Regions from separate parts of the Bradyrhizobium sp. USDA 4454 genome, predicted to be linked through region 2. Evidence: riboswitches for the same ligand, from Rfam matches in the RefSeq annotation. Region 2 holds a riboswitch; the other holds the start of a gene.
What was found. Region 2 has a riboswitch for ZMP and ZTP ahead of ACVIW0_RS27835 (serine hydroxymethyltransferase). Riboswitches for the same ligand answer to the same signal wherever they lie in the genome.
Positions count from the first base shown of each region.

Region 1: another riboswitch for ZMP and ZTP. It lies ahead of ACVIW0_RS16085 (bifunctional 5,10-methylenetetrahydrofolate dehydrogenase/5,10-methenyltetrahydrofolate cyclohydrolase); the one in region 2 lies ahead of ACVIW0_RS27835 (serine hydroxymethyltransferase).

Region 1 covers NZ_JBTRCN010000001.1:3,450,288-3,454,692, reverse strand. The annotation lists gene ACVIW0_RS16095 (zinc-ribbon domain containing protein) at 1-294, opposite strand, end outside; gene ACVIW0_RS16090 (MaoC/PaaZ C-terminal domain-containing protein) at 429-869, opposite strand; partial or broken gene ACVIW0_RS16085 (bifunctional 5,10-methylenetetrahydrofolate dehydrogenase/5,10-methenyltetrahydrofolate cyclohydrolase) at 1,021-1,889, opposite strand; ZMP/ZTP riboswitch at 1,905-1,985, opposite strand; gene ACVIW0_RS16080 (hypothetical protein) at 2,201-2,608, shown strand; gene ACVIW0_RS16075 (hypothetical protein) at 2,689-3,210, opposite strand; gene ACVIW0_RS16070 (hypothetical protein) at 3,426-4,082, opposite strand; gene ACVIW0_RS16065 (VOC family protein) at 4,291-4,405, shown strand, end outside.
Region 2 covers NZ_JBTRCN010000001.1:5,979,890-5,984,294, forward strand. The annotation lists gene ACVIW0_RS27815 (carbon-phosphorus lyase complex subunit) at 1-55, opposite strand, end outside; gene phnH (phosphonate C-P lyase system protein PhnH) at 59-667, opposite strand; gene phnG (phosphonate C-P lyase system protein PhnG) at 672-1,133, opposite strand; gene phnF (phosphonate metabolism transcriptional regulator PhnF) at 1,238-1,963, shown strand; ZMP/ZTP riboswitch at 2,086-2,170, shown strand; gene ACVIW0_RS27835 (serine hydroxymethyltransferase) at 2,204-3,472, shown strand; gene phnE (phosphonate ABC transporter, permease protein PhnE) at 3,613-4,405, opposite strand, start outside.

The DNA.
Region 1 (4,405 bases), 2.5 Mb from region 2:
GGTCTCGTACCACCATTTCTGCTGCAATGGCGTCCAGACCTCGGCCACGCCGCAGTCCTTGCAGACGAAGGGCTCGGGCCGATAGGTGCCCCGCAAGACGAAATCGGGTGTCGAATAGCTGTTCGAGGGCGCAAGCGCGCTCGTCACCACGGCAACCTCGTCGCGCGCCAGCGCGATCTTGTAGTCGCGCTGGCGACGCTGCTCGGCAGCCTTTTGCGCCTGCAAGCGGAGCCATTCGTCGGCCCTGCGCCGCTTCGCATCGATCTCCCCGCGCTTCTGCTTGTTGCTTTTCACGGCCGCACCACATCGTCGAACCGAATGCTCCGGCGGCCAGACGCGACAGCATCAAAGATGCGCTTCAGTTCGACCGCAGGTTTGGCATGGTAGCCGCAGCATTGCCGAGCGGCCAGACTCAATTCGGGCGAAGGCTATGCCCGCTCCCGCTCCGCCGGCCGCATGTGGATCAGCGCATCGAGCACCAGGACAAGAACCGGCCGCTGCTCGTCGTTGACGAGCTCCGTCTTGAAGATCACGACGGCATCGCGCCGCTCCGGCCTGATGGTGATCTTCTGGATCTCCGATTGGCCAGTCAGCGTGGTCCCCGGGCGGACCGGGCTCGGCAGGCGTATCTCGAAGCTCCGTCCGACGATGCCCGCCACCTTGCTCCAGATCGCCTCCACGACCAGCCGCTGATAGATCGCAATGGTGTTGAAGCCGCTTGCGATCAGGCCGCCGAACGGGCCCGCCGCAGCCGCGACGGGATCGGTGTGAATCGGCACCGGATCATATTTCCCGGCAAACTCCAGGATCTCGGCCTCGCCGATCGTGTAGCGGCCAAGCTTGAAGGTCTGATCTTCCGCATACAGCATCGCGCGTCTCCGTGTGTCGCGCGACGATAGACCAATGCTGCGGGGCTTTCCATTACCTGCGAGGTCATCAACTTCGCGCACGGAATATCCAAGCGGGGGCACGAGACGCGAGCAGCGCCGACCGTTCGCGCTCCGCCCTGAGCATCCTGCGCTATTGCAGCCGGGCCGCCTTCGCCCTCGCCTTGGCGGCCTTCACCGTGTTCTCCATCAGGCAGGCGATGGTCATCGGGCCGACGCCGCGCGGCACCGGCGTGATCGCGCCGGCGACCTGCACCGCTTCGTCGAAAGAGACGTCGCCGCACACCGCGTAGCCGCCGTCCGGCTTCTCGACCCGCGTGGTGCCGACACGATCACGATGGCCTGCGGCTTGATCCAGTCGCCGCCCACCAGGCCCGCCTTGCCCACCGCACTGACCAGGATGTCGGCCTGGCGGCAGATCTGGCTGATGCCGCGGGTGTGGATGTGGGTCTGCGTCACGGTGGCCTGCTCCTGCAGCAGCAGCGCTGCCATCGGCTTGCCGACGATGTTGGAACTGCCGATCACCACGGCATGAGCGCCGGTGAGATCTGATCGAATCGACTTGATCAGCCGGAGACAGCCGAGCGGCGTGCACGGCACCAGCGCAGCGTCGCCGTGAAACAGCCGGCCGGCGTTGAGCGCGTGCAGGCCGTCGACATCCTTTGCGGGATCGACCGCCGCCATCACGCGCAACGAGTCGATATGCGCCGGCAGCGGCAGCTGGATCAGGATGCCGTCGATGTCGTGGCGCGCATTGAGGGCATCGATCCTGGCAAGCAGATTGGCCTCGCTGCAATCATCCGGCAAGCGTTCGACCGCGCCGCGCAGGCCGAGCCGCTCGGCCATCCTGACCTTGCTCTGCACATAGATCTGGCTCGCCGGGTCGCAGCCGACCAGCACGACCGCAAGCCCCGGTGCGCGCGGCAGCCGGTCAAGTTCACTGGCAATTTTGTCGATGACAATCCGGGCATGTGCATGCCCATCGAGAAGTTTCGCCGTCATGGCACCTCCGTTTCGAAGCGGTGCCCAGGCGCGCGGCGTTTCAGTCTCTGCGCTCCCCGATGGTGGTCCATCCAAGCGCCAGTCGCGCAGATGGGGTGGTCATAGCCGCCCCGCCCGGCAAAGGCAAATCACGCTCCCTTGGTCGTTCCACGGCGACGATTTGCCGGTATTTCCCCGGTGGATCGGTGCCGGGCGGGCCGCGTCTGGGGTAGGATTCGGACAAGACTTGCGATAAGCCTCGGCGCTTGCCGGGCTTTTCCGATCCCCGGCGCCATCCTTCCGGTCATCACGCCATTTCGGACATTTTCACCATGAGACATATCATCCTCGCGCTGGCGCTCCTCTGCCCGGCTGCCGCGCTTGCTCAAGGCACCACTCCAGCCCCGGCGCCCGCCGACAAGCCGGCGGCGGCGACGCAGCCGATGGTCGGCGACAAGCCCCTGGTCCAGGTCGGCAAGAAGCAGGCCGCCAAGAAGGGCGAGAAGCCGCCCGCCCCCGACAAGCCGCAATCGGCCGCCCAGAAGCTCCAGGCCTGTCAGGACATCGACGATGCCACCAAGGAGCGGCTGATGTGCTACGACGAGATTTTCAAGCCGCAGCCGAAGCCGAAGGCCGCCCCCGCCAAGGGCGTCAACGAATGCCGTTTCGTGAAGGAAGAGGACGAGCGGCTGACCTGTTACAACGGCTTCGCCGACAAGATTCCGCGCCTGCCACGCTAAGCGCGCCGATCGACACATGAAAATGCCGCCGCATGCGTTTGCGGCGGCGAATCGATTGGCCGGCTGGCGCCGTGGTCCTGCTACCAGGTGCCGAACCCGCCGAAGAAGCCCATGCGCGGCTGCTGCTGCGCGACGCGGTAGGGCTGATACATGCCGGGCTGGGCCAGCCGCATCGGCTGCTGCGGATGGGCATGATAGCGCGCGACCTTGCGCTTCTTGGGCGCCTGCGGCTGGGCCGGCTGCTCGGCCGGCTTCGCTTCGGCGACGACCTTGTTCGCGTCAGCCTTTTCCGGCGGAATGAACTGGGCAAACGTGCTGCGGACGCGTGCCTGCGCCGACGCGTCGCCGGCAGCCGGCAGGGCCGCTGCCGCAACCGCATTGACCTGCGCCGGAACGATGGTCGGCAGGCTGGTGTCATACTCCACCCGATCCGGCAATTTCTGGGTCGACCTGATGCGCACCATGGTCTTGTCGACGCCCGGCGACGAGATGGTCTGGCTTTGGCCGGGAATCGTGGCCTCCTGCGGCACCACGGCATTGACAATGAAGAGCAGCGCGAGCAGCACGCCACCAACATACAGGAAATAACGCGCCACTGGCATCTTGGTAGCTCCCCCCGCGCCGGGCGCGGTTCATCTCGGCGCGACGACATCAGTCATCGCGCGGGCGAATTCATCGTCTGCGTATGATCACCCGGACAGTCGCCATCCCGCGGTTCCGGGTCGTTCTCCAACGGTCGGCTTATTAGTTAGTTCCTGCCTGGCCGTTACGGTTCACCCGGGAAGTCAATTCCCCGTCACTTTTTCGAGATGCAGGTCTAGACGCGGCTGGCGGTCACGACCGTGCATTTCGCCTTGTCTGCGTTAACATTGACGAACCCGATTAACATCCGGGGATAGGTCTTGCGGCTCCTCATGCCGATGGTATCCGGGATCAGCCGCTTGCGCTCGGTCATGGGGCTGCCGTCCCGGCGGATGAAGGCGCAGGCGATCTCGATATCCTTGACCGCGAAATCATTGGCGTTGCGCAGCGTCAGGGTGACCAGCGCCTTCGAACCCAACCCGCCGCGCTGAAATGATTGCGAGGCGATCCGCAGCTTGTCCAGCGGCAACCGCTCGACGCCCGGCACGGACGGCCTCGCCTCCTCCGCCGGCTGCGCCGTGGCCACGCCGACCGTGGCCGGCTCAACTGCGGCCGCGGCCGGCGCATCCTTGTGTGAGTCCTTGGCGGTCTGGGCAGGCGTATCCGCAGTGCGGACGATGGCCGATGACACCGGCCGCGTCTCCTGGTCGCCGGCGTCGCTGGGCTCGGGGAGCACGAACCAAGCGCCAATCCCGGCGAGCGCGATCAGCGGCAGCAGCAGGCTGGCGTAGAAGCCGCCCTCACCAAGATGTCCGGCAGCCGCCTTTCGAAACGACGCCAGCCCGATCCGCATCGTCGTGCCCTCACCCTCGACGCCCGATCGCGCCGTCACCCACAGAGCAGGTCTATAGAGACGGCCGCAGGTCGAGCGGCCACGCGAGAACAACCGCCGACCGCCGGAATGGTTTCATTCCGGGACGACAATCTTGCAACTGCGCGCAGGGAGGGATGGCATCGCCGGCGGCCGATCGCTAAATTCCCGCCGCCCGAGATCGAGTGCCACGCTCCAAAGCGGCGCGAGAACAACACGGAGTTTCGCAATGCCAGTCGTCACCTGGGACCACGTCCATCTGCGCAGTCCCGATCCCGAGGCCACCGCGACCTGGCTGCGCGACATTCTCGGCGGCGAGATCATCCGCGGACCCGGCCGCATCG
Region 2 (4,405 bases):
GCAGGCGATGAGCGTTCTCGATGGCGCGTTCGCCTCCCTTGACGGCTACATACATCGCTCACACTCCGCTTGCGATCAGCCGCGTGGTGCGCGGGATCGCCACAATGGCATCGTCATGGACCAGCACGACATCGATGCCGCGCGGGAACAGGGCTTCGTTGATTGCAAGCCGCTGGAACAGGTCACGCGGCTTGAACATCGCCTGCAGCAGCGCGCTGCCGTCGATGCCGGGCCCTTTCAGCTCGAAGGCCGGCCCCTGCGTCAGGCTGTCGACCTGGAGAATCAGCGTGGTCGAGCGGTCCGGATATTCGCTGCTGCCGAACGCGAAGCGCTCCAGCGCCGGCAGGTTCGCGGCTTCGCCGATCAGCGCGAAGCTTGCGATCGAGGAGTCCCCAACCACCGGTGCGCCGGCGTGAAATTTCAGCCAGCGGGCGACGTCCGGCGTCGCCGACATTGCACTGTCGAGCCAGATCGGCGTGTCGTGATCGAACAGCGTCAGCGCGATCGCGGCCGCGCCGCGCATCATGCCGGCGGGCACCCCGACGCTTGCTGCGACGCGCTGCACGCTGCCCGGGCGCGCCATCGCATCCATCACGGAACGGAAGGTGGATTGCGCCGACAGCACTTTGTCGGCAAAGCCTGCGGGCATTTCGGCAATCGTCGTCATTGCATCACCCCTCACCGCGCACCATCGTGTAGAAATCGACCCGCGTCGCCGCGGTCTCGGCGGCCTTGCGGGCGCGTTCGGCATTCATCCCGGCACGCAGCGGCGCAATCACCTTGGTCTCCACCTCGCCGGACAACGCCGCCGATTGCACCATCGCGTCGCAGAGCGCGATCATCCGCGCCTTCTCAGCATCGCGGCCGAGCGTGTAGCCGAAGCCGACCTCGCCGGTGGCAAGCTGCACCGCCGCGCGCGACACCGTCGCCTCGCCGAGATTGAACGGCGCGCCGTCGCCGCCGATCCGCCCGCGCAGCATCACCAGTCCGTTTTCCGGCTCGCGGAGGTTCTCGTGCGCAGGCATTGCGATCGCCGCCAGCCGGCCTGCGATATCCGCAGCCGCTGAGTGCGCCAGCACCGTCATCGCAGCCTTGCGCTGGGCTTGTTTGCTGTTTAGTCCGATCGAACTCATTGGCAACCTTGCTTGTATCAAGTTGTCTATGATACTAGACAACTTGATAGCGGAGCGCCATGACTGTTTCGTGACAAACTGAAGATTTCTGATATCACCGCGCGATGAGCATGCAGGAAAGTTCCGGCGTCGCCTTGTGGCGGCAGGTCGCCGACGGCATCGAGCGCGGCATCGCTGACGGCCGCTTTACCGCGGGCGAAAAGCTGCCCGGCGAAATGGAGATCGCCGAGACTTACCGCGTCAATCGCCACACCGTGCGGCGGGCGCTCGCCGCATTGGCGGAGCGCGGACTGGTGCGCGCCGAGCGCGGCAGCGGCACCTATGTCGAAGCCCAGCGCCTCGCCTATCCGCTGCGCTCGCGCACGCGCTTCTCGGAAATCGTCGGCGCCGGCGGCCACGAGCCGCGCGGCCAGTTGATCGAGGCCGGCGAGGATATTGCCAACCGCGACATCGCGCGCGAGCTGGGCCTGAAGATCGGTGCGCCGCTGATCCGCATCGAAGCGGTGCGGCTTGCCGACCGGACACCGATCTGCGTCTCCACCACATGGCTGTCAGCCGAGCGATTTCCCGATGCCGGCAACGTGTTCGCCAACGTTCATTCGATGACGAAGCTGCTCGGACATTACGGCGTGAAGGATTATCACCGCGCCTCGACCCGGATCACCGCGGCGATTGCCGATGCCACCGATGCGGCGCGGCTCGACCTGCCGCTGGGACGGCCGGTGCTGGTGGTCGATGCAACCGATGTCGACATGCTGGACCAGCCGCTCGTGACCAAGCGCTCGCGGTTCGCCGCCGAGCGCGTCGAGTTTCTGGTCGAGAACGGCTGACGATCCCCTCTACAATCCGAGGTGCGACGTCAAGCCTCTCAACAAAGTCCACGCCAACGGCCGTTGCGGAAGATCGGCAGATCGGCTAAAAGCTGCATCGCGAGGAGCCGCTGTGCTCATTCGTCCTGTCGCGCGACTGGCGAGCTGACGTGGAATCGACCACGGGGAAGCGCGAAGGTTTTAGCGCCGATCGCCTGGGCACCAATCTGCTGAAACAACAGCGTGTTGAGGAGCCCGAGCATGCCGTCATTTCGCGATGAACTTTCCATCAACGATCAAGAGATCGCCGCCGCCCTTGCGGGGGAAGAGCGCCGTCAGCAAGACGGCGTCGAACTGATTCCATCCGAGAATTACACCTACCCGGAGGTGCTTGAACTGCTCGGATCCGTCTTCACCAACAAATATTCCGAGGGCTATCCGGGACGCCGGTACTACGGCGGTCAGCAGTTCACGGACCAGATCGAGAACCTCGCGCGGCAGCGGGCCTGCTCGCTGTTTCGCGCCGAGCACGCCAATGTTCAGCCTCTTTCCGGGTCGCCGATGAATCAGGCCGTCTATCTCGGCCTGTTGAATCCGGGCGACACCATTCTCGCCATGGACCTGTCGCATGGCGGCCATCTCACCCACGGCGCGCCGGTGTCCCATATGGGACGTCTGTTCAACTTCATTCGCTACAAGACGGCCCCGTCAAAGAGCGGAGCAATCGATTTCGACGGGTTGCGCGCGACAGCGCGTGAAGCGCGTCCGAAAATGGTGTTGTGCGGCTACAGTTCCTATCCGCGCGACCTTGACTATGCAGCATTCAAGAGCATCGCCGACGAGGTTGGCGCGCTCACGATGGCCGACGTGAGCCACTATGGCGGACTGGTCGCCGCGAATGTCATGCGCAATCCGCTTGATGCCGGGTTCGACGTTATGACGACGACATCGCACAAGACGTTGCGCGGCCCCCGTGGCGGAATCATTCTGTGCCGGAGGGAACATGCCGGTCGGATCGATGCTTCCGTCTTTCCCGGCCTGCAGGGCGGACCTCACATGAACGTCGTGGCCGGTATCGCGGTGACTCTGAACAAGGCAGCGACCTCGGATTTCCAGACCTACGCGCGGCAGGTTTTGCGCAACGCCAAGGTTCTGGCAGCAACGCTGATGGAACGCGGAATGAAGCTGGTCACGGATGGGACCGACAATCACATGATGGTCATCGATACCGGACTGGACGGGCGAGCAGCCGAGGACCTGCTCGACGCCATCGCCATCACCACAAACAAGCAAATTATTCCCGACGATCCGCGCCCGCCGCTCAGGCCGAGCGGTATCCGCCTCGGCACACCCGCGGCGACCACGCGTGGCATGGGAGGCGCGGAAATGCATCGCATCGGCGAATTCATTGCCGCAGCCCTGCAGGCGAAAGCAGACGATGCGGTCGTCGCGCGGCTCAGGTCGGAGTGTGTCGAGGTGTGCCGCGCTTTTCCTGTTCCAGGCCTGGTGTCCCGGTTCGGATCGAACTGATCAGCGGAATCGAACGGCCGGCGCGAGGCGATTCCAGAGCAGCTTCGGTTCGGATTGAATCAGAACCGAAGCTCCGGATTCTTGTCTTGACGCGTTTTCTTCAGGCGAACCGGTGTCCGCTTCGCTCGAAAACGCTCTAGCTAGATCACGGCACGCTGGCCGATGATCGCAAACCGCAGCTTGCTCGATATGAAGTCGATCGCGGCGACCGCGATCAGGATCATCAGGATCAGGAACGACACCTTCTGCCATTCCAGCATGCGGATCTGCTCGGCGAGTTGCAGGCCGATGCCGCCGGCGCCGACGATGCCGATGATGGTGGCCGAGCGCGTGTTCGACTCGATGAAATAGAGCACCTGCCCGGCGATGACAGGCAGCACCTGCGGCAGCAGCCCGAAACGAATCTCATGCAGCGCATTGCCGCCGGCGGCGCGGATTCCCTCGACCTGCTTGCGGTCGGCCGCCTCGATCGCCTCGGAGAACAGTTTTCCGAATGCGCCGAAGTCGGAGACCATGATCGCGAGCACGCCGGCGAACGGGCCGAGCCCGACGACGTTGATCCAGACCAGCGCCCAGATCAGCGTATCGACGCCGCGGATCGTGTCCAGGAAGCGCCGCACCGGGAAGCGGATCAAGTTCGACGGGATGATGTTGCGCGCCGCCAGCAGGCTGACCGGCAGCGCCAGCAGCGCCGCAAGCGTGGTGCCGAGCAGCGCGATCGACAGCGTCTCGCCGAGCGCCTGCATGTAGAGCGGGAATGATGCGCCGGGATTCGGCGGGATCATCAGCATGGTAATCCAGCCGAGCTGGCCGACGCCCGAGATCAGCTTGGACGGCGAGAAGTCGAGATCGACCAGGCCGAACACGAAGATCGCGAACGCGACCGCGATCATCGCGGGCAATGCCAGCCGCGCTGATGCCGGCCGCTCGAAG